Regions from separate parts of the Priestia megaterium genome, predicted to be linked through region 4. Evidence: predicted binding sites of a transcription regulator. Region 4 holds the regulator's gene; each other region holds the start of a gene.
The links. Region 4 encodes Rex, which represses fermentation and respiration genes when NADH is low (regulators of the CRP and FNR family bind a similar motif). Its sites were predicted from a motif close to TTGTGAAATATTTCACAA; they were not measured.
Positions count from the first base shown of each region.

Region 1: CEQ83_RS09180 (cytochrome c oxidase subunit II) is a predicted target of Rex. The motif match lies at 6,220-6,237, and genes of this name have one in related genera.
Region 2: CEQ83_RS02625 (L-lactate dehydrogenase) is a predicted target of Rex. The motif match lies at 4,462-4,479, and genes of this name have one in related genera.
Region 3: CEQ83_RS25485 (cytochrome ubiquinol oxidase subunit I) is a predicted target of Rex. The motif match lies at 4,900-4,917, and genes of this name have one in related genera.

Region 1 covers NZ_CP023317.1:1,817,348-1,825,301, forward strand. The annotation lists gene CEQ83_RS09155 (sigma-54 interaction domain-containing protein) at 246-1,655, shown strand; gene CEQ83_RS09160 (CitMHS family transporter) at 1,970-3,265, shown strand; gene CEQ83_RS09165 (acyclic terpene utilization AtuA family protein) at 3,276-4,610, shown strand; gene CEQ83_RS09170 (AtuA-related protein) at 4,591-4,902, shown strand; gene CEQ83_RS09175 (chitobiase/beta-hexosaminidase C-terminal domain-containing protein) at 4,931-6,037, shown strand; gene CEQ83_RS09180 (cytochrome c oxidase subunit II) at 6,427-7,365, shown strand; gene qoxB (cytochrome aa3 quinol oxidase subunit I) at 7,367-7,954, shown strand, end outside.
Region 2 covers NZ_CP023317.1:490,764-498,717, forward strand. The annotation lists gene CEQ83_RS02610 (IseA DL-endopeptidase inhibitor family protein) at 1-332, opposite strand, end outside; gene CEQ83_RS02615 (zinc-binding dehydrogenase) at 748-1,740, shown strand; gene CEQ83_RS02620 (lactate permease LctP family transporter) at 1,838-3,418, opposite strand; gene CEQ83_RS02625 (L-lactate dehydrogenase) at 3,481-4,437, opposite strand; gene CEQ83_RS02630 (cation diffusion facilitator family transporter) at 4,771-5,646, shown strand; gene CEQ83_RS02635 (methyl-accepting chemotaxis protein) at 5,788-7,806, shown strand; gene CEQ83_RS02640 (RluA family pseudouridine synthase) at 7,844-7,954, opposite strand, start outside.
Region 3 covers NZ_CP023317.1:4,969,177-4,977,130, reverse strand. The annotation lists gene CEQ83_RS25510 (sugar porter family MFS transporter) at 1-1,279, opposite strand, end outside; gene CEQ83_RS25505 (alpha/beta hydrolase) at 1,471-2,247, shown strand; gene CEQ83_RS25500 (LacI family DNA-binding transcriptional regulator) at 2,343-3,353, shown strand; gene CEQ83_RS25495 (threonine/serine exporter family protein) at 3,498-4,259, shown strand; gene CEQ83_RS25490 (threonine/serine exporter family protein) at 4,274-4,729, shown strand; gene CEQ83_RS25485 (cytochrome ubiquinol oxidase subunit I) at 5,030-6,436, shown strand; gene cydB (cytochrome d ubiquinol oxidase subunit II) at 6,423-7,439, shown strand; gene cydD (thiol reductant ABC exporter subunit CydD) at 7,439-7,954, shown strand, end outside.
Region 4 covers NZ_CP023317.1:206,688-214,641, reverse strand. The annotation lists gene groL (chaperonin GroEL) at 1-953, opposite strand, end outside; gene groES (co-chaperone GroES) at 1,021-1,305, opposite strand; gene CEQ83_RS01230 (CPBP family intramembrane glutamic endopeptidase) at 1,605-2,333, shown strand; gene CEQ83_RS01225 (YdiK family protein) at 2,330-2,557, shown strand; gene tatC (twin-arginine translocase subunit TatC) at 2,584-3,339, opposite strand; gene tatA (twin-arginine translocase TatA/TatE family subunit) at 3,355-3,540, opposite strand; gene CEQ83_RS01210 (redox-sensing transcriptional repressor Rex) at 3,594-4,232, opposite strand; gene CEQ83_RS01205 (ABC-F family ATP-binding cassette domain-containing protein) at 4,691-6,625, shown strand; gene tsaD (tRNA (adenosine(37)-N6)-threonylcarbamoyltransferase complex transferase subunit TsaD) at 6,881-7,897, opposite strand; gene rimI (ribosomal protein S18-alanine N-acetyltransferase) at 7,894-7,954, opposite strand, start outside.

The DNA of each region.
Region 1 (7,954 bases), 1.6 Mb from region 4:
GTTAAATACGGAAAAACTACGGTGATAAGTTTCTTTGAAAAGAGAAATATTTCTCTTTTCAAAGAATGCTTCATCTTGAATACAAATAATGGAATAAGATCAAACACGGTTATATCCGCTTTTATAAATCAGATTATTCAAATTAATTGAGTGGACTCTGTTTCAAAAAAGAGAAAATTAGTTGATAATTATAAATAAAGCAAGAATCTACTCTCAAGTTATTATAGAAAGGAGCTTACAATACTGTGAAGAATACATTCCAAGAGCACATAGAGGTCGACTGCTCTTCTAAAAATTTTAACTGGTGGCATGCAGTTATAAATTCGATAAATGATGGTATTCTAGTTATCGACAGAGAAGGGATTGTCAGATTTATTAACCCAGAGTATACAAAGATTACAGGAGTAAAAAGTGATATTATTGGAAAGCCACTAATAGAATATCGCCCAGGAGCTCAGTTAACAAATGCTCTAAAAGACCAACAATGCAGAGTAGGTGTATATCGAAAAGAAAAAAATCGGGAATATATGGTGGATATGGCTCCAATTATAATAGAAGGTAAAGTTGCAGGAGCCGTATCGGTTTGTAAAAGTCTTAATGAAGTTGACAAGTTATCAAAGGAATTGAGAAGACAAACCGAAAAGTTAAAGAATTTAGAAAACCGAATGGATTCTATCTATGAAGCAAAATATACATTTGAACAAATAATTGGTAGGGAAGAAGGGTTAAGGCACGTCGTTCATATAGCTGAAAAAGTAGCAGAATCTCAATTTCCTATTCTTGTGACGGGAGAAAGCGGCACGGGAAAAGAATTATTTTCACAGGCTATACATAATAAAAGTGAGCGCCAGCATGGTCCTTTTATACCTGTAAATTGTGCGGCTATTCCTTCGTCTCTGTTAGAAAGTGAACTTTTTGGATATGGAGATGGTGCTTTTACAAATGCTAAAAAAGGCGGAAAGGCTGGACTATTCGAAATAGCAAACAACGGAACTATATTCCTAGATGAAATTGGAGATATGTCATATGATCTTCAAGCTAAGTTGTTAAGAGTTCTGCAAGAGAAGAAAATCAGAAGGGTAGGAGAAGCTACTGAACGAGAAGTTGACGTAAGAATTATTGCTGCTACGCACCGCAACTTACAGCAGCTTGTGAATAAGAAACAATTTCGAGAAGATTTATTTTATAGACTTAACGTTATTCAACTAGAGATACCTCCTTTGAGAGAAAGGAAAGAAGATATACGTAAACTCGTCTCCTCTTTTATTAAATACTCGACCGCCAATGCATCTTACAAAATTGACGAATATACACTAGGCTTTCTTCAATCCTATCATTGGCCTGGCAACGTAAGAGAATTAAAAAATGTGATTGACTATGCCACATGTATGGCAGAAGGTACAGATATTATGTTTCATCACCTTCCACAATTTATGATTAAAGATGAACAAAGCTTTTCAGACGTTCTAGGTAAGGTAGATAAACCTAATCAAACACTGCAGGAAGCTATACAGGATAAAGAGTGCGCATTTATTCAGGAAATATTAAGAAAATACCCAAATAATATTGGGGGAAAAAGGAAAGCAGCAGAGGTTTTAGGTATTTCTTTAGCTACTTTATACAATAAAATGAAGAAATATCATATTCATTTCTAAGTCGTTAGAAAGATTTCTAGATTTTCAGAAATGCTGGAAACTATGTATTAAGAAACGTATCTCTTCACTGAGCGGTGATTATTTCTAAAATATTAGAATTTCAATTGACAAGAACAAAAAAAGAAAGCAGATTCATTGATAACGCTTTCTTTTTTGTTGTGCAATAAATTTTTTTGTCACATTTTGAAAGGATTTTGTAAAGGTTTGTTGCTGTTTTTACATATCCTTGGCATGAATCCTGCAAGAATAAAAAGTACAGAAGTTTTTTACATCCAAGATTCATCAATCTACAAATTTAGGGCAGGGGGGATTACATGTTAGCATTATTAGGATTTTTAATTATTGGTTTATTTCTATTTTTAATTATGACCAATCGTTTATCTGTATTGATTGCGTTAGTTCTCGTACCAACTGTTTTTGCATTAATAGGTGGATTTGGATTAGAAATGGGAGACATGATGTTAGAAGGCATTATAAAAGTAGCACCTACAGGCATTATGATTGTTTTTGCAGTTTTGTACTTTGGTTTAATGATTGATACGGGTTTATTTAATCCTATGATTTCTAAAATGCTTCGTCTAGTTAAAGGAGATCCATTAAAAGTAGTCGTAGGTACAGCTATTGTTACGATGCTTGTATCATTAGACGGTGACGGTGCATCTACTTTTATGATTACCATTACAGCGCTGCTACCTCTTTATAAAAGATTAAAGATGAATCCTCTTATTTTATCAGGAGTGGTTGCTTTAGGAGCAGGAGTTATGAACTTAGCTCCTTGGGGGGGGCCTACTGCTAGAGCCATGACTACATTTAATGCAGATTCTTCTCAATTATTTAACCCTGTTATCCCCGCGATGATTGCTGGGATTGTGTGGGTGTTAGCATCTGCTTTTTGGATTGGGAAAAAGGAGCGGCAGAGACTAGGAGTCATTGAACTAGAAGAACATATACAAGGGTTTACAGAACATGCAGCTGCTCTAGAAATGAAAAAGCCCCAGCTTTTTTGGTTTAATCTTGCTTTAACAATTTTGCTTCTTATCGCGTTAATTAAAGTATGGCTGCCTTTACCGATTTTATTTATTGTCGCGTTTGCAATTGCTCTTTTAGTCAATTATCCAAATCCAGAAGAGCAGCAAAAACGCTTACTAAGCCATGCAAATAACGTTTTAATTGTTTCTACGATGATTTTCGCTGCAGGCATTTTCACGGGTATTTTGACAGGAACAAAGATGATAGATGGAATGGCTTCTGCAATGGTTAGTATTATCCCTGAATCACTAGCTTCTTACTTACCTGTACTAGTAGCAATTACAAGTATGCCTCTTAGCTTAGTGTTTACACCGGATGCCTACTATTTTGGGGTCTTACCAATTATTAGCCAGACGGCTTCTAACTTTGGCATCAATCCAATTGAGATTGGCAGAGCAGCTATTCTAGGACAAATGACAACTGGATTTCCATTAAGTCCTTTAACCGCATCGACCTTTATCCTTGTAGGGTTAGCCGGAGTGAATTTAGGCGATCATCAGCGTTTTATCTTTAAGTGGGCCTTTGGAACGACCATTGTTATGACGATTGTGGCATTAATAACAGGAGCAATTACTATTTGAGGTGATAAAAATGATAAGAATTGGATCAGGCGCGGGTTTCTCAGGAGATCGATTAGAACCGGCGGTTATACTAGCTGAAAAAGGAAATTTAGATTATTTAGTATTGGAATGTTTAGCCGAAAGAACAATCGCACTTGCCCAAAAAAGAAAAAGTCAAAACCCTTTAATGGGTTATGATCCTTTGTTAGAAAAAAGACTAGAGCCTCTTTTACCTATTATTAAGGAAAATAAGGTGCGAATTATTACCAATATGGGAGCAGCCAATCCAATAGATGCTGCTGAAAAAGTTGTTGAAATAGCTAACCGACTAAACATTGAGATAAAGGTAGCAGCCGTAACGGGAGATGATGTACTAAAGTTGATAGATAGGAATGGATTGACTCTAGAAACAAATGAACCGATATCTCATTTTGGTAACGTTATATCTGCAAACGCTTACCTTGGTGTGGAAACAATATTGCCAGCTCTAGAGACAGATGCTCAAGTTATTATTACTGGTAGAGTAGCAGATCCGTCTTTATTTGTTGCTCCAATGGTACACCATTTTGGATGGTCTTTAGACGATGTAGATAAAATTGCTCAAGGAACAGTAATTGGACACTTATTGGAGTGTGGGGGACAGATAGCTGGTGGTTATTTTGCTGATCCTGGAAAAAAAGAAGTCCCACAGCTTGCTGAATTAGGATTTCCATTTGCTGATATTAAAGAAGATGGGACAGCAATTATTACTAAAGTAGAAGACACAGGAGGAGTCATTAATTTAGCTACTGTAAAAGAACAGCTGCTTTACGAAGTAACTGACCCTCATCAATATATAACACCAGATGTTATTGCTGACTTTACTTCGGTTCATTTGCATGAAATTAAATTGAATCAAATTCATGTATCTGGTGGAACAGGTATACCAAGACCTAAAACGTTAAAAGTCAGCGTAGGTTACGAAGCAGGTGTTATTGGAGAAGGAGAAATTTCCTACGCTGGTTCCAATGCTCTAGAAAGAGCTAAGCTAGCCGGTGAAATTTTATATAGTCGTTTAAAAGATAAAGTAGTCGACTTAAGAATTGATTATATCGGTCTTTCCTCCGTTCATAGAGTTTCTTTTCAAGAATCAGCTCCTTATGAAATCAGACTGAGAGTAGCAGGGAGATGTCTTACTTCAAAGGAAGCAGCCAAAATTGGAGAAGAGGTAGAAGCTCTTTATACGAACGGACCAGCGGGCGGAGGCGGAGCAAGAAAGTATGTTAATGAGGTAGTAGGTATTGTGTCGACGTTGATTCCACGAAACAAAATAAAAACTTATCTTACATTAAAGGAGAGCTTAACAAATGAAAAAGAAATTATATGAACTTGCTCACAGTCGAGCTGGAGATAAGGGAAACACGCTTATGTTATCACTAATTCCATATAACGAAAAAGATTATTTCTTATTACGTGAAAAAGTGACTGCTTTGGAAGTGAAAAAACACTTAAAAAATATTGTAGAAGGAGACGTTGTTCGCTACGAGGTTCCTAATATATCAGCTTTTCAATTTGTATGTCACCGCGCATTACTTGGTGGAGTAACTACTTCTTTAGGAGTGGATACGCACGGGAAAAGCTTAAGCTATGCCCTTCTAGAAATGGAAGTAGACATTTAAAAAACCATATAAAGGAGGTACATTATCAATGAATAATATATCAATACAAAAAGTTATAAGTTTTATTACTGTAGGAGTTCTTATTCTAGCTTTTTTCCCTTTAAATATCGTCGCGGCAAAAGGAGAAAATGATTATAGAAACGTAAAAAAACCAACTTCTTCAGTTTTATCAGGCGAATATTATCTAGAGCAGAAGGTTGAATTAAAGACAAACACACCAGGTGCGAAGACTTACTATACACTTGATGGGAGCACTCCGACCAGTCAAAGCAATCCGTATACGAACCCACTTATTATTAATAACGATACGGTGCTTAAAGCAATTTCCATAAGAGGAAACGCGAAAAATAAACATCAAAAGAATCATAGTGGTATAGCTATATTTACTTATTCATTTGAAAGCAGAGAATCTATAGCTACTCAATTTTTATCATTCACTTATAAGGCAATGCCTTACCGACTTTATGTACCTAAAGACTATGATTCTAAAAAATCATATCCCCTGGTGCTATTTTTACATGGAGGTGGTGAACGAGGAAATGATAATAAAAAACAGCTTCTTGGCAACGACGGAGCGATCATTTGGGCTTCACCAGAAAATCAACGAAAGCACCCCGCTTTTATTTTAGCTCCCCAAGCTCGTAATGTACCAAGCGGGGGCTTCACTGTTACAAGAGATAATAACAATGAAGTCAATTTAGCAAAAGTATTCGAAACATCAGAAGATTTAAAAACGGCCTATGAAATTCTACAAAGTGTAAGAAAATCCTACAATATAGATAGTAATCGCCTTTATTCTACAGGATTATCTCAAGGAGGATTTGGCACATTTAACTTAAATATAGAACACCCTGATTTGTTTGCTGCTATGGTTCCAATAGCGGGAGGAGCCGATCCAGCTAAAGCACATCTTCTTACACACAAACCGATATGGGGATTTCATGCTGAAGACGATTCTATCATTCCTGTTACCTATTCAAGGAATATCATAGAGGCTATAAAAAAATCTGGGGGGCATCCGCTATATACGGAATATCCTAAAGAATTAAAGTATGACCATGCTTCATGGGTTCCAACGTATCGGAATCAGAAAATGATTGATTGGATGTTTCAGCAAGTAAAGCAAACAAACTAGTAAGAAATAAAGCTCCATACTTCATTACTCCCAAAAAGCTCTTCCAGTTAATAAGAACTGGAAGAGCTTTTTTACTTTTATCAGAATCTACGCGCTAGGAGAAAGATATTTCACACCACATTTAACCAAATATGTGACGAAATTATGGTAAAGCCATTTAAACTAGATAAAAATCGCTTCAAGTGTGAGAAATATCACACCTTTTAAACATACAACATGATAATTTTTTAGGAGTAAGCAATATGTCATGACAAACTTCAATATGTTAGGAGGTTTTTAGCCTTTTGATCTGTTGAGATGCATCTCTAATATGAACGTTTATATACCATTATTATGTACAGAGGATTTAGAGGAAGGGAGCCTGAACTTAGGTGAGAAAGCAAAAATCAATGCATATTAGCAAGTTAATCATTCTCTTCGTATTCATCACAATTTTTTTAGCAGGCTGTGATAGTCGTTATTTGATTTTAAATCCACAGGGGGCGGTAGCTCAAAAAGAATACCAGTTAATTATTTTTTCCATAATTTTATGCGCAATTGTCGTTATTCCTGTTTTAGGTCTGCTTGTGTATATCGTTTTACGCTACCGTGATAAGCCTGGAAACAAGGCTCCGTATCGACCAGATTGGGACGATAGCAAGCGTCTTGAATTTATTTGGTGGGGCATCCCCATTATTATTATTGGCATTTTAGGTTTCGCTACGGCCAAGACGACTTATGAATTAGTAGATCCGCCGAAAAAAGATGTAAAGCCGCTAACGATTGAAGTAACGTCTCTTGATTGGAAATGGTTATTCCAATATCCGGATCAAGATATTGCGACAGTCAACTATGTCGAAATTCCAAAGAATGTGCCCGTTCAATTCGTGCTAACGTCAGATGCACCTATGAATTCCTTTTGGGTACCCCAGCTAGGAGGACAATTATATACAATGCCGGGAATGGCCATGGGGCTTTGGCTACAAGCTAATCACAAGGGAGAATATTTTGGTTCGGGTGCTAATTTTACGGGTGAAGGGTTCGCTCATATGAACTTTAAAGTTAAATCTACATCGACAAAAGAATTTAATCAGTGGGTAAGGCAAGTAAAAGAAACAGCACCAGCTTTAACAAAAGCTGATTATAACAGTCTTGCAAAACAAGGTCTTTCTTTAGAGAAATCGTATTCTACCATTCCTAAAGGTTTGTTCCAAGAAACTGTCATTAAAAACGGTGGTCAATATTATAGTCAGCATCACCATATGAAAAATGAAGACATGAAGACAATGAATGTGGCTTCTGATGAACAAGCACATACACAGCACGAGCACCAGGAAGGAGGAAACTAAGTTGTTAGACAAATTAAAAGATTTTTCATCTCATTTTTTTGTGACAGGGGAGCCAATGATTTACGGAGCCGATGTCGCCATATTGTTAACACTAGCCGGTATTATTTTTGTTCTTACGTATCTTAAAAAGTGGAAGTGGCTATGGCGTGAGTGGCTCACAACGGTGGATCATAAAAAAATTGGAATTATGTATATGCTTTCTTCATTGTTAATGCTGTTTCGAGGCGGAGTAGATGCATTATTGATGCGTATGCAACTAGCATTCCCTCAGTGGCATTTTCTAGATTCTAATCATTACAACGAAATTTTTACTACGCACGGAACCATTATGATTCTATTTATGGCAATGCCGCTTATGTTTGCTTTCTTTAATATTGTTGTACCTCTTCAAATTGGAGCAAGAGATGTCGCCTATCCTTTTTTAAACGCGGTAAGCTTTTGGCTATTTTTCTTTGGCGCCATGCTTTTCAATTTGTCGTTTGTAATCGGAGGATCGCCAGATGCAGGGTGGTTGAGTTATCCGCCGCTTTCTGGCATGCAGTTCAGTCCTGGACCAGGTCAAGATTTTTATATTTGGGGCATTCAAATA
Region 2 (7,954 bases), 280 kb from region 4:
TTGCCGTTATATGTGATATAGCCGTAATTTGTTAATCCTTTTTCTACTGCACTATTTGTAAATGTCTCAGATAAGTAGCTTGATAGCTCAGCTTTTGTATCAAATTCAGGGCAAAGGTACACGTACTCAGTTCCTTTATATTCAAATGTACGTTCTGTACATGGTTTGTTTTTATAACCGTGCAGAGCACTCCAGAAATGATTGCTGGCACTAGCTGCAATTTTGACAGCATTTGCATCCGTTAGTGTTGGAGATGTTGTTTGTGCTGTAACTCCAGTGCTTAGTGTAAAGAAAATAGCGATTGATGATAAAACTAGTCCAATTTTTTTCATTTCTAACTCACTCCTAATTAATTAACCTTATTTATGTAACAATTATGTGTTTTATATTTCTTTTGTTACATTTATATTACAATAAATCTGTAATAAAAGAAAGTGTTTTGTCTTTTTTTCTTAAATTTTTTTAGATTTTTACTAGTTTCTGAAGTAGATATAGTAAATAAATTGCGGATAAATGTTGATTTATCAGAATTTCCAAACCGATTTTTCTATTTTATATTCGTTTTGTTACAAACAATCTTTTTTGTAACAAATCTGTAATAAAAGAAGCTGAATACTTTTAGGATACAGAAAAATAAAGATAAAACGGTGAAAAAGCGATTTTAAAAGTTTATTTTCCTTTTTTTGGGGCATATTTCTTTTGCGGTTTTGAGCTTTTTAGTAGAGTAGATTAAGAGGAGGCGAAATCATGAAAGCCATTATACATAGTGAGAAAAGCGGTATAGCAGGCATGAATTACAGAGATCTTCAGGAGATGCCCCCTGAAAGAGGAGAAGTAAAAGTAAGGTTAAAAACAGCAGGTTTAAACCGGAGAGATTTATTTGTTATGAATAATCGAGGCAAAGGAGATAAGCCGTTTATTCCCGGTTCAGACGGTGCAGGTATTATAGAAGAAGTGGGAGAAGGCGTAAAAGGTTTAAAAATTGGAATAGAAGTGATCATTAATCCAAGTCTGGAGTGGGATCGTATAGAGGACATTCCGTTTACGCCTAAAATTTTAGGTGGTCCATCGAATGGAACGTTTGCAGAGTATGTAATCATAAAAGCGGATAATGTTGTGCAAAAGCCGCCTTATCTATCTTGGAAACAAGCGGGAGTTCTTTCATTATCAGCTTTAACTGCGTATAGAGCTCTCTTTACAAAAGGGCAGTTAAAAAAAGGAGAACATCTACTTATTCCTGGTATAGGGAGCGGAGTCGCGACTTATGGCTTGTTATTCGCAAAAGCTATCGGAGCTGACGTAACGGTTACTTCTAGAAGTGATAAAAAAAGAAAGCAAGCCCTAAAGTATGGAGCTGATTATGCATTAGACAGTGGAAGTAACCTAAAAGAAGAAATCAACGATAGAAAAGTAGATATCATACTTGATAGTGTGGGGGCAGCTTTATTTCCGACGTATTTTGAAATACTAAAGCCAAATGGAAGAATTGTTAATTTTGGTGCGAGTTCTGGAAATGAAGTTGAATTGCCTCTAAGAACTATTTTTTATCCTCAATTCAATATACTTGGCACATCTATGGGAAGTCAGGAAGAATTTGTGGACATGATGGATTTTATAGAGAAACATCAAATTAAACCAATCGTCGATAGATTCTATCCGCTGTCAGAGGCAGCTGCAGCTTGCGAACGATTAGATAAAGGAAAACAATTTGGCAATATAGGTTTACTTATTTCAGAATAAAAAAATCCCCGGCGCTAACTGGGGACTTTTTTATATAATCAAACGTTTGTTTAAATGAAAGAAACAAGGTAATAACAGGATTTTTAGAAGTTTTTTATCATAACCACCAAGCCAATAAAAAGGTAACAAATCCTCCTAGTATCAAAAATCCCATGCTGTATTTGAGCGTGTATTTAAACAGTTCACCCTCTTTTCCAGCTAAACCTACTGCTCCAGCAGCGACAGCAATTGATTGAGGAGAAAGCATTTTAGCCATCACGCCGCCGGCAGTATTAGCCGCTACGAGAATAATTGGCAAGACATTAATTTGCTGAGCTGTAGTTAGCTGCAAGTTGCCGAACAGCGCATTATTCGATACGACAGACCCCGTTAGAAATACGCCAATCCAGCCAAGAAATGGAGATAAAAATGGAAAATAAGCAGCTGATGTAGCGAGTGCCAATCCAAGTGTAGAGGACTGTCCTGAATAATTTGAAATAAAAGCAAAAGCAATGACCATCATAATCGTCATAATAGGTCTTGATAGTTCTTTTACGGTTTCCAAAAGAGTGGTCCATGCCACTTTTGCCGATACGTTAAGCAAGAAAACTGAAAGGATACAAGCGATAAGAATTGCCGTACCTGTTGCTGCAAATAAGTCTATTTTTAAGACAGCAGCGTAAGGCGTAGGATCTTTTACTAAAGGCGCTGCTTTAATTACGTGATTGTGTAAAAATGGGACGTTAATAAGCAGGTTCAGATGTTCAAGCGCCGTTTTGACAAAAGAAATGCTCCAAGCCGTAACGAGTATCGTTAATAGAATAAAAGGAGACCAAGCCTTTAAAATTTGTTTTGGTGACAGGCTGAAGCTTTTAGCTGCTGCCGAGCTTGTTCTTTTAATATAAAAAGCAAGAGCAAGCAAACTCACAATAGAAGATGTGATATTTGGAAGTTCAGGGCCGATGTATGTAACAGTTAAATACTGCGTCAGTGCATAGGAAATGGCTGTGATGCTCGTTGCTTTCCATACGTCTTTTAATCCTTTTATCCCATCCATAATAAAGACAAGTAAAAAAGGGATAAGAAAAGAAATAATCGGAAGCTGCGTGCCAAGAAAATGAGCAATTTCTTTTGGATCAATGCCAGATACTTGTCCTGCGACAATGACAGGAATCCCCATGGCGCCAAAAGCTCCTGAAGCTGTATTAGCAATTAAGCATAGCGCCGCTGCTTTTAACGGTTTGAATCCAAGTCCAACTAGAAGCGCTGCTGTAATGGCAATTGGAGCTCCAAATCCTGCTGCTCCTTCTAAAAAAGCATTAAAGGAAAAAGCAACAAGCAGCATTTGCAAGCGGGGGTCATCGGTTATTGAAATAATAGATTGCCTAATGGTAGTAAACTGTCCGCTTTTGACAGTTAGCTTGTATAAGAACACCGCGCCGATAATAATATAGCTGATGGGCCAAAGTGCATACAAAAACCCATAGCCTGTGGCTCCTAAGACCATTGAGGCAGGCATATCATAAAAATAAATAGCAATAATCATAGAAAGAAGTACCGTAATACCAGCAGCAATGTGTCCTTTTAATTTCAAAAGAGTTAAAGCAATAAAGAAAAAGATGATGGGGATGAGTGCAATTAGTGCAGAAAGCCAAATATTATTTAACGGATTATATACTTGAGTCCACGTCATATTCATACACCTCTACTACATATTTAAAACAAGGGAGCGGGGGAGTCCCCCGCAAAAATCTTTTGATGTTACACAAAAGCTCTGTCGCGAGTTTGCTTAAGAATGCTAGCAGAGTGCTCGAGCTGCTGCTGTTCGTGAGGAGTTAAATTCAATTCAATAATTTGGCGCACGCCGTTTTTATTAATGATAGCCGGCACGCCGATATACACATCAGAAATACCGTATTGTCCTTCTAATAAAGCAGATACCGTTAAAATAGAATTTTCATCATCTAAAATAGCCTTGGTGATGCGTACAAGTCCCATCGCAATTCCGTAATAAGTCGCTCCTTTTCGATTAATAATATGGTAAGCCGCATCGCGTGTTTGTTCGAATAGATGCTGCATATCCGGCTCTTTTTCAATAGCAGCAGTATTGATAAAATGTTCGAGCTTCACACCGCCAATTTGCGCGTGGCTCCAAACAGGAAATTCCGTATCTCCATGTTCCCCCATAATATAAGCGTGGACGTTGCGAGAATCTACTTCAAAATAGTCGCTTAACAAGTAGCGGAAGCGAGCTGTGTCAAGAATCGTTCCTGAACCAATTACTCGTTCGTTTGGTAATCCTGATACTTTTTGTGTAACGTGTGCGAGAATATCAACTGGATTTGTTGCCACTAAAATGATGCCGTCAAATCCGCTGTTCATAATATCTTTTACAATGCATTCAAAAATTTTAACGTTTTTTTCAACTAGATCTAAGCGCGTTTCCCCTGGAGCTTGATTAGCGCCCGCTGTAATAACTACTAAATCAGCGTCAGCACAGTCTTTATAATCTCCAGCCCAGATTTTCATCGGTGTGGAAAATGGCATACCGTGATTGATATCGCGTGCTTCACCTTCCGCTTTTTCTTTGTTCATATCGATTAACACTAATTCATTGGCAATACCTTGATTCACCATTGAAAAAGCGTAGCTTGAGCCAACAAAACCAGTTCCGATAACAGCAACTTTTCGTGTTTTTGGTGTAAATTGTGTTTTCATTTGTATCATCCTTTGAATTTTATTTTGTGATGTTTTTCACAATGTTAGTGTAACAAGAATAAATACCCTCGGCTGTGATAAAAATCACACCCTTTAAAAAATAGTAAACAATTTTACAGGGCGATTTAAAAAAAGGGTCCTTCTACATGAAGTGCCACATTTAGAACGATCTCAAACGTTTAAAGTGTTGAGTAAAGGCAACTTGTTTTGCGGAAAGCTAAAGAGTTTAACATTCTCTATTTGTATGTTAACAGCCAATAATGTTTCTATAGACCCACACGAAATCCATTTGTTACACTAAGTTTGCTTATTTTGAATAAAGGAGTTGAAGGGATGGAGAACTACTATGAGCAAGCCCAAAAAGGCGCTTGGGTTAGTATCTTATCATATATCTTTTTATCAGCATGTAAACTTATTATTGCGGGTGTCACCGCTTCCTCTGCATTAAAAGCCGACGGTCTTAATAATGTTACAGATATTATTGCATCAATTGCCGTCTTAGTCGGCTTAAAAATCTCTAAAAAACCTCGTGATAATGATCATCCCTATGGACATTCCAGAGCGGAACATATCTCTTCACTTATTGCTTCTTTTATCATGATGGTCATTGGACTAGAAGTATTGGTCGATGCGGGTCAGTCATTATTTATGGACAAATCTGAAGCGCCTAATTTACTGGCTGCTTGGGTAGGTCTTGGAGCGGCTGCTGTTATGGGTGGTGTCTACCGATATAATATTAAGCTTGCTAAAAAACTTGATAGCCAGTCTTTATATGCGGTTGCTAAAGATAATTTGTCTGATGCACTTGTGAGCATAGGGGCTGTTGTGGGAATTTTCGGCTCGCAATTCGGCTTGCCCTGGCTGGACGTGGTAGCTGCTTTTGCTGTGGGAATTATTATTTGTAAAACAGCCATCGAGATTTTTAAAGAAGCGGCTCATTCTTTAACGGACGGATTTGATGAAGAAAAGTTAGGACACTACAAAGAAAGCATTGGGCTTGTAGAAGGGGTAAAAGAAGTAGAAGATGTGAAAGCGCGCAAGCTTGGTAATCAAGTCGTGATTGATGTAACTGTTAAAGTAGATCCTCATTTAAATGTTATTAAAAGCCATGAAATTGCTGATCAAATTGAACATATGATGAACGATGAGCATCAGATTAAAGATACGCTTGTTCATATTGAACCTGATGCATACGAAAAGCAAAAATAAAACCAGCACGTTCTTTCGTTATGAAAGGATGAGCTGGTTTTATTTTTGGGGAAATTTGAAATAAATCACAAAAACTTCTTCAAAAGTGAAAATGAAAAGCCGTTATTAGTAATATAAAGATTTTTGTAGAAGGGTGAGGGAATGAAGAGGTTAAGTGCAAAACTCGTAGTATTTTTTAGTATTTTTATAGCTATTTTATTATTAGTTGTTTCAGGGGCTGTTTATCAATTTACCAAAACACAAATAGAAAAAGATGTAGAAGTTCAGTCTCAAAGTCAAGTGAAAGAGTTAAGAGAAACGATTCATACGTACTTAGACATGTATAGTCGTTCTTTGCTGACGTATAGTGAAAATGATGTAATTGTTAATTTTGTTAAGCAAGAAGGAGATCAAACAAACCAAGAGAAAAATCCGTATTTTACATGGAACACAGTTCAAAAAGAGTTTACACAGTTTAAAGAAAAGTATCCTAACTTAGTACTTGAATACATAGGCACAAAAAATAAAGGAATGTATTCTGTTCCTAAGCAAGAGTTTGGTTCAAACTATGATCCGACTTCCAGGGTGTGGTACAAACAAGCAGTAGAATCACCTGATGAGGTTGTTTACACGGATCCATATGAAGATGCAGCAACGAAAAAGACGGTTGTGACGATTGCAAAGGCTATTTTAGATCCAGATACTAAAAATGTGCTGGGCGTTATAGCTACTGATTTAGACTTAGATGCATTAAAAAACATTGTAGGTAAAGCAGAAGTAAATCACGGTGGATATGCATTTTTATTTGATCAAAATGGCACAGCGCTCGTTCATCCAACAGAAGCTGGAAAAAATTTAATGAATCAGCCATTTATGAAAAAAATGTACGAAGCAGACCGGAATAAAGATTTCATGAAGTATACCTTTCAAGGTGAAGAGAGAGTGATGGCATATGATACTCTCGAAGGAACGAATTGGAAGATAGGAAACGCCTTTATTTATAATGAAATGCTCTCAAGCGCTCATCATTTACTGAATGTGATTGTCTGGATTGCGTTAATTGGCATCTTATTATCAGTGGTGTTAACCATCTTTTTCTCAAGAATCATTACGAATCCGATTCGCCGCTTGAAAAACGAAGTAGCCAAAGTAACAGCTGGCGATTTAACAGTTCAGGTTCAGACGAAGTCAAAAGATGAAATTGGTGAACTTACTCATTTATTTAACGATATGGTAGCTAAAATGAAAACATTGATTGGCACGGTTCAGACGTCTGTTGAGACAGTAAAAACGTCTGTTGAAGACTTGAGTGCTGTATCTGAAGAAGCAACTGCATCCAGTGAAGAAATTGGCCGGGCTATCCATGAGATTGCCAGCGGCGCCACGCAGCAGGCTTCTGACGCTGACTCTACTAATCACAAAACGATGAGTTTATCTTCACAAATTGAAGAAGTCATTGAACAAAACGCCCAGATTAATAAAATGACGATTGAAGCTGTAACCATCAATGAAAAAGGCTTAAAACAAATGCAGCTGCTTCGCAATCAAACTACCGAATCATCTCAGACGATTCACGGTGTTCAAACGGTAATGGAAGAGTTAACAAGTAAGATGAAAGAAATTGAATCTATTATTTTTACAATTAATAGCATTTCAGATCAGACAAATTTACTTGCACTAAATGCTAGTATTGAAGCAGCTCGTGCAGGAGAACATGGCAAAGGATTTGCGGTAGTAGCTGAAGAGGTACGAAAACTTGCTGAACAGTCCTCTCAAGCTACTGAACAAGTTCGCCACACGATTGCAGCGATTCAAGGGGAAGTCGCGGCTGCTCGTGAAGAATGCAACCGGACAGAAGAACTTTCAAAATCTCAAGACTTTGTGGTAGGAGACACAGAACAAGCTTTTCGTGAAATTGCTACTACCATTGAGCAGGTGGCAGCGGCTGTCGAACATGTAACAAGCAGCATGGACAGCATTGATGAGCATAAGGAAGACGTGGTAGCGGCCATTCAAAGTATAGCAGCTATTGCACAGCAATCAGCAGCAGGAACGGAAGAAATTACGGCTTCTACAGAAGAACAAATTAGAGCTATTTCTACTGTTTCTCAATCGGCTGAACATTTGCAAGAGATTAGTGAAGAATTGGCGAACTTGATTCGTCAATTTAAAATTAAATAAAAAAGAGCGCCAATAACATATTGGCGCTCTTTTTTATTTAATAGGAAAACAAGTTGCTGTACGGTAAAAAAACCTGCTGATCTGGAGGTGCAACAGCTGACACGCGCTGATGTGTAAACGGGTGTATAAAAGAAAGCTTAATGGCATG
Region 3 (7,954 bases), 260 kb from region 4:
AGGTAAAAGATCCTCCAGCTTTGTTCCAAAGAATAGGAAAAAACTGAGACACAAACCAATTAGCTATCCACAAGAAAAAGGTAGAAATAGACATTGCATAGCCTCTCGCATGATTAGGAAAAATTTCAGAAATCACAACCCATACAACAGGTCCCATAGAAATATTAAAAAGAAATAAATAAAAAACAATAAGTAAACTAGTAGTCAAGCCTTCAGTACCCTGTGAATGAAATCCAAAAGAAACGAGAAGCTGCGTAACGGCCATACCGGCTGTGCCAATAAGTAATAAAGCTTTGCGGCCAATCCGGTCGATAAGCCACATGGAACAAAGAACGCCTAAAAAGGCAGCTACACCAATCATAGACGTAACAAGGAGCGATAAATCTCCTCTAGCTCCAGCTGCTTCAAAAACTTGCGGGGCGTAATAAATAATGGCATTGATTCCGACAAGCTGTTGAAAGGCTGCAAGTAGAATACCAATAAGCAACGCTTTTCGAAGGCCTGCCTCTTTAAAAAGCGAAAGAGAAGCCGGTTGATTTTCTTTTAACGATTGCTCAATATGATACAGCTCTTGGCGTGCAATGTGTGTACCATTGATTTTAATTAAAATGTCCATAGCTTCTACAGTGCGGTTTGCTTTTACTAGCCACCTCGGACTTTCAGGAACAGGAGAAAGGATAAGAAGAAATAAAAGAGCTGGAATCCCAGAAGCACCGATAATGTAGCGCCATCCTGTGGAATTCTGCCATGCGTCTTCCCCAATAGATAAAATGTAGTCATTTACAAAATAGACAGAAACAATCCCAACGGCAACAGCAAATTGATAAAGAGAGCCTAAGCGGCCGCGCATGTGCGGAGGGGCTATTTCAGAAATATAGGTAATAGAAAGAACGGAGGCCATACCAATGCCTAGCCCTCCAATAATTCGAGAAATAATCACAAAAGAGATGGCTGAAGATAGCGCTTGCATAATTGCGGATACGATAAATAAAGAAGCTGCTAAAAGCAAGATACCTTTTCTACCGAATCGATCACTCAGTTTTCCTGAAGAAAGTACCCCAACGGCACCCCCGAGCAGCAAACTAGATACAACAAAACCTACCATCGTTGGACTGAGATTAAAATGCACTTCCATTAACCCAATAGCCCCTGAAATGACGGCTGTGTCATAGCCGTAAAGTAACCCTCCAAAAGCAGCTGCACATGAAATGAAAATAACAAAAAATAGATTTCCTTTTTGCTCCTTATACTCGTCAGAAGTTACTTTTACTATCCCCATATAAATTCCTCCTTTGAATCGCGTTCACTATTTTAATTTAAAAAAACGTTATACGTAAAACGTTTTCATAAAAGATGTTTTTATGTTAAACTAAAAATTGTAAATAATCAAACTATTTTTTAACTTTTATATGAATTATGTACGTTTTGTTATCAATCAATAGGGAAGAAAAAGTAAGGGGGAAGAGAAATATGGCGTTTATTCAATGTGATTTTTTTTCAGAAGTATTGCAAATAAGTACTTCAATGAACGTTTTGATACCGCAGCAAACAAAATCTCAGATTGGTTTACAAACCAATACAAGAAGTGAGAAACACCCTACGCTCTATTTATTACACGGTCTTTCTGATGATCATACGATATGGATGAGAAGAACTTCGATTGAACGCTACGCATCAGAATTAGGACTTGCAGTTGTAATGCCAAATGTAGATCGTAGCTTTTATAGAGATATGGCTTATGGAAAGAAGTATTGGACGTTTGTAACAGAAGAACTTCCTCAATTGGCTAGGTCATTCTTTCCGTTATCGGAAAAAAGAGAAGATAATTTTGTGGCTGGTCTTTCTATGGGAGGGTACGGCGCTTTAAAATGGGCGTTTCGCAAACCACATCAATTTTCTGCAGCTGCCAGTTTATCAGGAGTGATGGACATTGAAGGGCTTGGAGAACGAGGGGAAGTTCAGTTCCTAGATTATCCTTTGATTTTTGGCATGCCGCCTGTTATTAGACCTGAGGATGATCTTTTCTGGCTGCTTGAAAATCGCCGGCGCTATGGAGAAGTGACTCCGCGTATTTATCAATGCTGTGGAACGGAAGATTTTTTATATCAGGAAAATAAACGTTTTTCCGAGCGATGTAAGCAAGAGCCTATTTGTTTTACATATGAAGAAGGAAAAGGAAGTCACGACTGGGCATATTGGGATCAAAAAATTCGAGATGTGTTAAAGTGGCTGTTTAGTGAAAAGTAGGGAAGGTAGTTTTGGGTGGTTCCGACTTCTAGTAGTATAATAAAGAAAAATGTTTACTTGGTCGATAGACTAAAAGGAAATAGGAGTCGGTACGAATGGGGAGAAAAAAAGTCACGATTACAGAAGTAGCAAAAGAAGCGGGTGTTTCATTAGCTACGGTATCAAGAATTTTCAATAATAAAGACGGTAAAATTAAAATCAGTGAAAAAACAAAACAAAAAGTACTAAAAGCAGCAGCTCATTTAGGGTATCAGACAAATCCATTTGCGGCAGCTCTGCGGGCCCAAAAAACAGGGATTATCGGGATATTAATTAGAGATTTAAAAGACCCATTTTTAATCGAGCTGTTAAAAAAGGTACAGCAGCAAGTTCAAAGTCGAGGGATGGACGTTCTTATTGGACATACGGATTACCAAGAAACAACGGCTGAGCGTCAATTAAATGTGATGATGAATCATTGGTTTGATGGAGTCATTTTATTAGATTATGTAGCCGCTCCGCATCCGTTTGTAGACGTATTAAAACAATATCAAACGCCTTACGTTTCTCTTACAGGAGACGGCTCTTCTGCACTTTGGCCAATTGTACATGTAGATGATGCGGAGGGAATGCAATTAGCTGTTGCTCACTTAACGGACCTTGGCCATAAGAATATCGGGTTCGTTGGAAAAGCTGTAAGCGGAGTCGAGCACCGTCTGTCTCTTTTTTATCAGTATGTACCGTCAGCAAACGCAAAGTTTGTGAAAGAAGATATGAATAACTCAGATGAACTATATCAGTTTATAAATGAGCTAGCTCATCATCCAGAGCCCCCAACTGCGCTTATTTGTGCTACGGATTACATTGCTCTGAAAGTGATACACTGTGCGTGGCAAAACGGACTTCACGTTCCAGCGGATTTGTCTGTTATAGGGTTTGATGATATTACAGAAGCTAGTGAAGCGCAACCTCCGCTAACAACCATCCGTCAACCGATGGAAAAAATGGCTGAAAAAGCAGTAAACCTCTTACTTCAGCAAATTCAGGATCAGCAAGAAATAGATCAGGTACAGTATAAAATGGCACCTGTATTAGTAGAGCGTGAGACCACAAAACGTATGAATTGATAAGGAATGTATATACTATTCCTGAAAGTGTGAGACAAAAAGTCCACACTTTTTTGCATTAACCATTGCGTCCACTTCCCTCTTTCTTATACACTGTATGCTGTAGGGGAAAAAACCAAGCTTTAATATGTTTGGAGCGATTTGATGACACAACAAAAATTAGATAAATATGAAATTATGGACGTTAGCTTACTAGCAGGTAAAATTATGTTAGAAAGCGGAGCAGAAACGTATCGAGTAGAAGACACAATGATGCGGATTGCAGCGTCTTACGGTATAAAAAAATCCCACAGCTATGTGACGCCAACAGGGATTATGTTTTCACTTGAAACGAAAGAACCGACGAAAACGAAGTTAATTCGTATTTCCGAACGAACGACCGATTTAAAAAAAGTAACTATGGTAAATAGCGTCTCAAGAACCATCAGTCAAGGAAACATCTCCTTGGAGGAAGCGTATGAAATGCTACAAGAAATTGAAGCAACGAACGTAGCTTTTCCACTATGGGTTCAACTTGCAGCTGCATCCATTTCTAGCGGATGCTTTTTAATCATGTTTCAAGGTTTATGGACGGACTTTATTCCAGCGATGTTTTCAGGAGGTCTCGGATTTTTAACCGTGGTGTATTTCCACCGTCTTATTCCGATTCGCTTTTTTGCTGAGTTTACCGCTTCGTTAGTTATTGGACTTTTATCAGCTCTTTTAGTCGCTTCAGGACTAGGAACGCAAATTGATAAAATTATTATTGGATCCGTTATGCCTCTCGTTCCTGGGTTATCGATTACCAATGCAGTGCGAGATTTAATGGCGGGACATTTACTGTCTGGATTATCAAAAGGAGCAGAAGCGTTTCTGACGGCATTTGCTATTGGTGCAGGTATTGCCATTGTATTTACGCTTCTATAGAAGGGAGGCATCATATGCATATCGTAGAGCAGATAATTACAAGTTTTATTGCTTCAGCAGCGTTTGGGATTATTTTTAATGTTCCACGTGAATCATTATTAAAAAGTGGCTTTGTCGGAATGATTGGCTGGCTCATTTACTATTTGCTAACGTTCTATGGTGTAGATGAAATTCCAAGCACTGTAGCATCGGCCTTTTTTATTGCTATTATTAGTCAAATTTACGCAAAAATTTATCGTACGCCGATCATTATTTTCACCGTAGCAGGTATTATTCCGCTCGTTCCAGGGGGAACAGCATACGATGCCATGCGTAACTTTGTAGAAAATAATTATAATGAAGCGATTAGTCTTGCAGCAAAAGCCTTTATGATTTCAGGTTCAATTGCCATTGGTATTGTATTTTCTGAAGTCATTAACCAAATCATTCGTCAATCTAAATTAAATGCGAAAGCAAAATATCGACCGTAGAGAAGCAAGCTCAAATCAGAGCGTGCTTTTTTTATGAAAAAATAAAGAGATCCTGCCCTTTTTTGTCACAAGAAAGTCACGTTTTAGTCTAAAAACGTTCAAAAAATGTACGTGCACAGCTAAAAAAATAGACTATACTATGTAAATAGAAAGAGAGACATTACATATGTTTGTGAAACATTGAGCATATTTCTCGAATTGTTATGCTCAATGTTTCACAATATAAGTAAAAGATGCTCAGAAATGAGCAAAGTATCTATGGAAATGATGAATGTTCTTATATATGAAAGGAGAAAGAAGATGGATACAGTCATACTATCACGTATTCAATTTGCATCAACGACGCTGTTTCATTTTATCTTTGTACCGCTGTCTATCGGCCTTGTCTTTTTAGTAGCGATCATGGAAACGATGTACGTAGTAAAAAAAGATGAACAGTATAAAAAGATGGCAAAGTTTTGGGGGCACTTATTCCTGATTAACTTTGCTGTCGGAGTCGTAACAGGTATTTTACAAGAATTTCAGTTTGGCATGAACTGGTCAGAGTACTCAAGATTTGTAGGAGATGTATTTGGTGCGCCGCTTGCTATTGAAGCACTGCTAGCGTTTTTTATGGAGTCCACGTTCCTCGGGCTGTGGATTTTCGGGTGGGATCGTTTGCCTAAATGGCTGCACTGTCTATGTATTTGGCTTGTTAGTCTAGGTACTATCTTTTCAGCGTTCTTTATTTTAACGGCTAATTCTTTTATGCAGCATCCGGTCGGAATGGAGCTAAATAATGGCCGTTTGGAAATGAATGACTTCTTTAAATTGTTAACGAACGGTCAGCTGTGGGTCGAATTCCCTCATACAATTTTAGGTTCGTTTGCAACAGGCGCCTTTTTTATCACGGGTGTCAGCGCTGTTATGCTCTTGAAGAAAAAACATGTGGCTTTTGCTAAAAAATCATTTCAAGTTGCTATCCTTGTAGGGCTAGTTTCAGGTGTAGGAATTGCACTATCTGGGCATGAACAGGCCGGATATTTAGTTAAAACACAGCCGATGAAAATGGCCGCAAGTGAAGGATTATGGGAAAACAGCGGAAGTCCAGGTGCTTGGACAGTAACAGCAAATATTCACCCTGATGAAAAGAAAAATACGAGTGAAATCAAAATACCTTACTTATTAAGCTTCTTATCATACGGTAAGTTTTCAGGCTCTGTTCCTGGAATGAATGAGCTGCAGCAGCAGTATACGGCGAAATATGGAGAAGGAAATTATATTCCACCCGTTCGAACAACGTTTTGGAGTTTCCGCATTATGGCTGGTCTAGGTGGCGTATTATGTGCATTAGGCATTTGGGGTACGTACTTGCTTTCTCGTAAAAAACTTCAAGAAAGCAAACTATTTTTACGTATTATGACGATTGCCATCGCCTTTCCGTTCCTTGGAAGCTCAGCAGGTTGGATTATGACAGAGATTGGCCGTCAGCCTTGGGTTGTATTTGGCTATATGAAAACCGAAGATGCCGTGTCTCCTGGTGTAACAGCAGGTGAATTGCTATTTTCTATTATCTCGTTTTCGTTCTTTTACTTAATTTTAGCTGTGATTATGGTGTTTTTGTTCGTTAAAGAAATTAAAAAAGGTCCAGATCACGATCACGAAGCACATACAAAAGTAACATCAACTGATCCGTTTACAAAGGAGGGATACAATGTTTTCTCTTAATGAATTCTGGTATTTGCTAGTATCCATTCTGTTTGTTGGTTTTATCTTTTTAGAAGGCTTTGATTTTGGGATTGGAATGGTGTCTCGCTTTTTAGGAAGAAACGACTTAGAGCGACGAGCTTTTATTAATACAATCGGTCCTTTTTGGGATGCAAATGAAGTTTGGTTAATTTCAGCAATCGGTGCTATGTTTGCCGCTTTTCCAAACTGGTATGCAACGCTATTAAGCGGGTCATATGTTCTTTTTGTTCTTCTGTTGCTTTCGCTTATCGGACGCGGTGTAGCATTTGAATTTCGAGGAAAAGTTGAAAAACAAGCGTGGAAAAATGCGTGGGATTGGGTTATCTTCTTTGGAAGTCTTTTTCCACCGCTCATTTTCGGCATCTTATTTTCAGCACTAATGAAAGGATTGCCTGTTGAGCGCAACATGCAAATGAATGCCGGCTTTTCGGATATTGTGAATCTATATACCATAACGGGCGGCGTGACGCTAACGATGCTTTGCTTATGGCACGGACTTATTTTTGCGACGATCCGTACGATGGATGACATTAGAGATCGTTCACGAAAAGTTGCCATGAAGCTTTTGCCTGTTAATGCCTTGCTGCTTCTTATTTTTTCAGGCATGACGTTTTTTGAAACAAATTTATTCAGCAATCATAGCCGCTTGATGCTATACACATTTTTTATCGGTATTTTCGTGTATTTACTAGCAGGATTTTTCCTTACACGGAAAAAAGACGGATGGGCCTTTGCTATGTCTGGCTTAATTTTAATTTTATCAATTTCCTCTATATTTGCAGGATTGTTTCCAACCGTTTTGGTTAGTTCAGTCAATGAAAGCTATAGTTTAACGATTCATAATGCAGCATCAGGGAATTATTCCTTGAAAATTATGTCTTACGCTGCTATTGCGTTACTGCCTTTTGTGTTAGGTTATCAAATTTGGAGCTACTACGTTTTTAGAAAACGTGTAGATCATAAGGAGCATATGGAGTACTAATGGGTAGAAATTTAATGGTTTACAACGGAATAAAAATGGTTCTTGCCGTGTTAATAGGGCTTATTACTATTCAAAGTGTAGCCATTATTTTTCAAGCTAAGTGGCTTGCCGAAGTAATTACTGCTCTTTTTCATGGTGAAAGTTTAACTTCGCAGACAAAAGCAATCGGATTGTTTTTGTCTGCCTTTATGGTTCGTCAGATCGTAAGTTTTATAGTGAAAAAAACAGCATATCAATTTGGAGTCAAAACGACTCAGGAACTTCGTTTGACGGTCATGAAAAGCATTTTTGCACTCGGACCGCGCTTTACCAAAAATGAAGGGACAGGAAACTTGGTGACGCTCATCACCACAGGCCTACAGAAGCTTCGCGCTTATCTTGAGCTGTTTTTGCCTAAACTGGCCGCCATCAGCGTTACACCTTGGCTAGTGCTCGCTTTCGTTTGGTATCAAGATCGGCTTTCAGGCATTATTTTGCTTGTAACTATGCCAATTTTAATTTTATTTATGATTTTA
Region 4 (7,954 bases):
GCGCGACCTAATTGATCGATGCCTGCTGTTTTTAAGTCAAGACCAAGCTCTTCAGTGATTACTTCTCCGCCTGTTAGGATCGCAACGTCTTGTAGCATTGCTTTACGACGATCACCGAAACCAGGAGCTTTAACAGCTACAGCTGTAAATGTACCGCGAAGTTTGTTCACAACTAATGTTGCTAAAGCTTCACCTTCTACGTCTTCAGCAATGATTAATAGAGGCTTGCCTTGTTGAACAACTTGCTCTAATACCGGTAAGATTTCTTGAATGTTACCGATTTTTTTGTCTGTGATTAAGATGTATGGATCATCTAATACAGCTTCCATTTTATCTGAATCAGTTACCATGTAAGGAGATGCATATCCACGGTCAAACTGCATACCTTCTACCACTTCTAATTCAGTTGTGAAACCTTTTGATTCTTCAAGTGTGATAACGCCGTCGTTACCAACGCGCTCCATTGCTTCAGCAATTAATTGACCTACTTCTTCGTCAGCTGCTGAGATAGCCGCTACTTGAGCAATTGAATCTTTACCTTGAATTGGTTTAGAGATTGCTTTTAGTTCTTCAACCGCTACAGCTACTGCTTTTTCCATACCTTTACGGATACCCATTGGGTTAGCACCAGCCGTTACGTTTTTAAGACCTTCTCTGATCATTGCTTGCGCTAAAACCGTTGCAGTAGTTGTACCGTCACCAGCAACGTCGTTTGTTTTGCTAGCAACTTCGGCTACTAATTTAGCACCCATATTTTCAAATGCGTCTTCTAATTCGATTTCTTTTGCAATTGTTACACCGTCATTTGTAATAAGCGGTGAACCGAATTTCTTTTCCAATACAACGTTACGACCTTTTGGTCCAAGCGTTACTTTTACAGCATTTGCTAATGTATCTACACCACGTAGCATTGCGCGACGTGCTTCTTCGCTAAATTTAATGTCTTTTGCCATGTTCCTTGACCTCCTCAAGATGTTCTTAATAATCTATTTTTTACGTATGATAAGTTTGTGGTTAAAATTAGCCGATTACAGCTAAAATATCGCTTTCGCGTAAAATTAAGTATTCAGTACCTTCGTATTTCACTTCAGTACCCGCATATTTTGAGAAGATGATACGATCGCCCGCAGCTACTTCTAAAGCTACACGCTCACCGCTTTCTAATACTCGGCCTGTACCAACAGCAACAATTTTACCCTCTTGTGGTTTTTCTTTTGCACTGTCCGGTAACACGATACCGCTTGCTGTTTTTTCCTCAGATTTTACAAGTTCAATCACTACGCGATCACCTAATGGCTTTAACAAGTGAAACAACCTCCTCAAATAATATGTTTGCATTTTTATTAGCACTCAACCTCAACGAGTGCTAACACAATTATTATATTAAAACAAAGTGGGTTTTTTTTGCAAGTATTAAACAAAAAAAATTTAAAATTTACGACAACTACATATAATAGTCTTAGATTTCGACGATTTTGAGAAATAAAGCATTCTTTTCTCTGTTCAATAATATGTATGTTACAATACGAGCAAGAAGAAATTACTAACTTTACAGTACTTCTTCGACATATATACATAAAAACCTTTTAAAGGAGTATAGAAGATTGGAAAAACGTTATTGGTATGTTATCCTCACCTACATCCTTATGCAGTTTTCAGGAGTTGTTGGTATACCGCTGTTAAAATTAACAGGAATGTTTGATGACTATCCAGTTCGAACAGCGAATGTCATGCTTTTGACTTATTGGACTATCATTAGCTTTATCCTTGGTTTACTTATTGTCTTACTGCTGCTGCGCCGTGACATGTCCATGCGTATAGAACATGCTGGAAAAACGATTGCTGTTGTCTGGTCAGTCCTTGGGGTGTTTCTCGCTATGGCTGGTCAAGCTGTAGCAGGTATGATTGAGCACGCTCTTGGCATTACCCAAGTATCTGAAAACACACAAAATATTGTTAATCTTGTTAAAGCAACGCCGTTCCTTATTGTCGTTACGTCTGTTATTGGACCAATACTAGAAGAGATTATTTTCCGAAAGATTATTTTTGGTTCTCTTCACAAACGATACAATTTCTTTATCTCTGCATTTATTAGTTCCCTTATTTTCGCTGCGGTACACTGGGATTTTAAACATTTACTTGTGTATACAGCTATGGGATTTGTATTTGCATTCCTTTATGCAAGGACGAGACTAATTGTTGTACCTATTATTGCTCATGTTTTGATGAATACAATCGTTATTTTATCTCAAACTATTTTTGCAGATAAAATTATAGAAATGCAAAAACAAGCAGAACAAATGCAGTTCATTTTTGGAGGCATGTTTTTATGAAGAATATCCCTTTAACACGAGGGTTTATTTATATTATTATGGGGATTTTATTCACCTACTTGGCAATTCAAAATGCCCAGGAAACCGTCTGGAATTTCCCCACAATCTTATTTGCACTCGTAGCCGCATTCGATTTCAGGTTTGCGGTTCGCATCTTTATCTTGCACTACAAAATTAAAAAATTGCAGCAGCAATATAAAAATCAAGATGATTCATCCAAATAAAAAAACCACTGTTTCAGTGGTTTTTTTTACATACTAACATCTTCTCTTTCTTGCTCTGCCCTTGCCTTTAACACTTTGCGATACGAAATGCGGGAAATAATGATGCTGATTTCATACAAAATTAAGAGCGGCACTGTCACCATCATGTGCGAGAGCAATTCCGGTGGTGTAATAAGTGCGGCAATAACTAGCAGTACGAAATAGGCATATTTTCGAATTTGAGATAAAAACATAGGCGTTATAATTCCTAAACGCGTCAAAAACATCACGACGACAGGAAGCTGAAACAACAGGCCAAAAGGCAGTGTGAGCTGCATTAAAAAAGAAAAGTACTCATTAATGCCAATCACTTGGTTTACATTCAGCTCATCAGAAACGCGCGTCATAAAATCGACGACAAATGGAAACAACACAAAATAAGAAAAAGAGACACCGCCGATAAAGAGAAAAATGGAAACAGGAATATATCCAAGCGTTACCTTACGCTCTTTTTCATATAAACCAGGACTAATAAATGCCCAAAGTTGATACAGTGCAACAGGAGCTGCAAGTACACAGCCGATAATAACAGCAAATTGCATATAAATCTTAACTGGATCTGTTAACCGAAATGCATTCATCGTTAAATTCTTTGCCTCATCAGCATGCTGTAAATAGACAATAACCTTATCCGCTATAAAAAAGCCGCCAATTGTGGCAATCACAAAGAAAAATAAAACAATTAAAATGCGTTTTCGCAGCTCTCCTATATGATCATATATTGACATTTCTTGTTCGGTCATACTATGATCACCCTTTTACTCTTTGTCATCTACTTGACGCTGTTTATCTTTTTCACGATCTTCTGATGCACCGCTAGCGGCATGCTTAAACTCTCTAAGCGTTTGGCCCACTGATCTTCCTAGCTCCGGTAACCGTTTCGGTCCAAAAATAAGCAGTGCTACAATCGCAATAATAATCCAACTGCCTGCTCCAATCCCCATATTCCCACTCTCCTTATTAATTTAGACTTAAGGAAATCGTAACACAGTCCGCCTTATTCAACAGGATAATTTTTCAAAAAGTAGACGAGCGACTGTAATTCTACAGCAAGATCAATATGATGGAGTCGAATCTCATCCGGTACGTTTAAGCGTGCAGGAGTAAAGTTTAAAATTCCTTTAATTCCGCAACTCACTAAACGATCAGTAATTTGCTGAGCAACAGTAGCAGGAACGGTTAAAATCGCTACTGAGATGTCATCACTCATATAATCTTCCAATTGGTCAAGATGATAGACCGGCACGTCGCCCACTTTTGTACCCACTTTTTCTTCTATCACATCAAAAGCGCACTCAATTTTGGTGTTATTATTTTTAATAAAATTATAATTTAGAAAGGCCGTTCCTAGATTCCCTACGCCAATCAGTGCTACTTTCGTTACTTCATCTTGGTCTAACGTTTTACGGAAAAATGTAAGTAAATAATTCACATTGTAGCCGTATCCCTTTTTTCCTAATGCACCAAAGTAAGAAAAGTCCCGACGAATAGTAGCAGAATCCACTTTCACTGCCTCACTTAACTCCGCTGACGACACACGCTGTTTACCAGAAGCATGCAAATTTTTCAAAAAACGATAATAAAGCGGCAATCGTTTAGCCGTTGCTTGTGGTATTTTTAATTGTTCAGTGTTCACGTTGTACCCCCTCAGTTCATGTATGTCATTACTAACATTTTCAAGTCATATTGCATTACCTTTCACAAAGCATCAACCGCTTTGAGGTAGCGCTTCCAATTCTCTCTCTTTTCTCTTGTTTTATATATACTCCGCTTCACACCTCGACGGCTTTTGTCTATTCAGCACTCCTTAAAGTCGGTATGTAGAACGAAGCAATTAGCCCTTCAAAGGATCCGTTTGTTAGTCATGACGGATTTTTCACATCCATCATAGATAAGTTCAGAGATGCACTTATCTCTTATTTTAACATAGTATCCTGTATAAAATGTGCAGGTAAAATCATTTTATTTCATGAATCAAAACATTCGCTTCATCATTTGTCCTTGTCCCTCTACAAATTACAAACGCTTGTAGGAAGAACTTGTAGTTAAAAATATGTTAAAATACACTATGGATATACTACTAGAGGTGAAAAAATGATTATTCTACAATTGAACGGTATTACAAAATACTATGGGGCAGAACCCATTTTATCGAATATAAAGTTAGAAGTACAATCAAAAGACCGCATTGCCCTAGTGGGACGAAACGGTGCTGGTAAATCAACTTTATTAAAAATTATTGCTGAGCAGCTTTCCTATGACAGCGGAGAAATTATTAAACCTAAGGGTGTTTCCATTGATTATATGGGACAAGATACAGTTCTTGAGTCAACACTCTCCATATGGGAAGAAATGATGACTGTCTTTGCTCCGTTAAAGAAGATGGAAAAAGAATTACGTACGCTTGAAACGAAGATGGGCGATCCAGATATTTTTAATGATTCAGTTCAATACGAAAAACTAACCAAAGAGTACGATCAGCTTCAAGTAACGTTCAAAGATTTAGGCGGCTATCAATATGAAGCGGATACACGATCTATTCTTCACGGTTTCCGTTTTTCAAACTTTGACTATAGCACCCCTATTTCCTCCTTGAGCGGTGGGCAAAAAACGCGCTTGGCTCTTGCAAAACTGCTTTTAACAAAGCCAGACTTGCTTATTCTCGATGAGCCTACCAACCACTTAGATATTGAAACTTTAGCATGGCTGGAACAGTTTCTGCAAGGGTATGAAGGAGCTATTTTAATTGTTTCACACGATCGTTACTTCCTTGATAAAGTCGTAAATCAAGTGTATGAAGTCGTACAAAAAACAACGGTGAAGTACACGGGCAACTACTCTAAATACCTCGTACAAAAAGCCGAGCGCTATGAAAAAGAGTTGCGTCAGTACGAAAAGCAGCAAGATGAAGTCGCAAAACTGAATGATTTTATTCAGCGAAATATCGCCCGCGCGTCGACTACAAAACGTGCGCAAAGCAGACGTAAACAGCTCGATCGAATGGAGTTAATAAACCGACCTAATGAAGGTGAAAAATCAGCTAGTTTTTCGTTTGAAATTGAGCGTCAAAGCGGAAATGAAGTCTTAAATCTCGAAAACGTGTCTATCGGGTATGATGAAAACAAATATGTCGTGCAAGAGGCAAACCTTCGGATTAAAAAAGGTGAAAGCCTTGCGTTGGTTGGTCCTAATGGAGTTGGGAAATCAACTTTATTAAAAGGTATTGTGGATAAACTAAGCTTCAAGACTGGAACCATTTCTTTTGGCTCAAACGTAATGGTTGGTTATTACGACCAAGAGCAAGCCAATTTAACGTCTAATAAAACCGTTTTAAATGAACTTTGGGATGACTACCCAGCCAAACCTGAAAAAGAAATCCGTACAGCGCTTGGAAATTTTCTGTTTTCAGGTGATGATGTACTGAAAATCGTTTCCACGCTCAGCGGTGGTGAAAAAGCACGTTTGGCTCTTGCGAAGCTTATGCTTCAAAAAGCTAACTTCTTAATTTTGGATGAACCTACTAACCATCTTGATTTAGATAGCAAACAAGTACTGGAGAATGCGTTAATTGATTACCCAGGGACTCTATTATTTGTTTCACATGACCGTTATTTTATTAATCGTATTGCCAATAAAATAGCAGAGCTATCTCCTGAAGGAGTAGAAGAATTTCTTGGAGATTATGACTATTATGTAGAAAAGAAAGCAGAAATAGAGGAAATCAAAGAATTAGAAAATATAAAAGCAAACGAAGAACGTACGGTAAAAGTAGATAAACAGTCCTATAAACAAGATAAAGAACAAAAGAAATTGATGAGACAGCGAACGCGCCGCATTGAAGAAATTGAAACTGAAGTAAACAAATTAGAAGCCGCCCAAGCGGCGAATGAAGAACTTCTTTGTGACCCTGAAATTTATCAAAATCACGAAGAAGTATCAAGATTAAACGGTGAAAATGAAAAAATTTCTTCACAGTTATCCACATTAATGGAAGAGTGGGAAGAATTACAGCTGCTTCTAGAAGAGTAGCCTATATTTTTGCGTATCTATTCATCCTATTTACTTGTTCATGCGCTTAAGAGCAAGCTTTATCCACTCTGTGAATAAATAGTGGATATCTGTCTGATTTTCATAATTAAAACTTGTTGATAACAGGTCCGTGTACTGAGTGCACGGACTTTTCCACATAATTATCCACAGTCAATTCTAAATTTATTGAATATTGTTGATAAATCATTTTTATCCACAAAAAAAGACGAATGAGAAATAAATCTCATTCGTCACTTACTCTTCCAAGTCCAAACCGGGGTTTGCATTTAATGACATATCTGAACGTTTTCCTTGAGCAAATCGTACGCTTGCTGCTGCTCCAATCATTGCGGCATTATCCGTACATAGAGATAGCGGCGGGATAATAAGCTCAATATTTGATAGGGGTTCAAATGCCTCTTCTAGCGCTGCTCTAAGCCCTTTATTAGCAGCAACTCCTCCTGCTAATAAAACTTGCTTAACGTTATATTCCTTTGCAGCTTTAATCGTTTTAGTTACTAACACATCAATGACACTCGCTTGAAAGCTAGCAGCAAGTGTTTGTGGAAGAATCTCTTCACCTTTTTGCTTCGCATTGTGGACAGTGTTAATAACTGCTGATTTTAATCCACTGAAACTAAAATCATAGGATCCTTCTTCTAGCCAAGCACGCGGCAAATCAATTAATGGCTCTCCTTCATGTGCAAGGCGGTCAATATGAGGTCCGCCTGGATATGGAAGGTTTAACGTGCGGGCTACTTTATCGTAGGCTTCTCCTGCTGCATCATCTCTTGTTTCACCGATCACTTTAAAATGACCGTGACTTTCCATGTATACAAGCTCCGTATGCCCGCCAGATACAACTAGCGATAAGAGCGGGAATTCTAGTTTTTTGATTAGCTGATTTGCATAAATATGTCCTGCAATATGATGAACACCAATTAATGGCTTTTGATGTGCAAATGCTAGCGCTTTGGCTGCATTTACGCCAATAAGAAGTGCTCCCACAAGCCCTGGTCCTTCCGTTACAGCTATTGCATCTATATCTGCAAACGTCAAGTTCGCTTGATTTAAAGTTTCTTCAACTACTACTGTAATTTGTTCTACATGATGACGAGATGCAATTTCCGGTACGACACCGCCAAATCGTTTATGGCTTTCTATTTGAGAGGCCACCACATTGGCTACAATTTCATGACCGTTTCGAATCACAGCTGCTGCTGTCTCATCACAGCTTGTTTCTAATGCTAAAATTAATTGATTTTCATTCATAAATTCACCCACATAACTAATGCATCCTCATTGTTATCAGAATAATAATTCTTACGA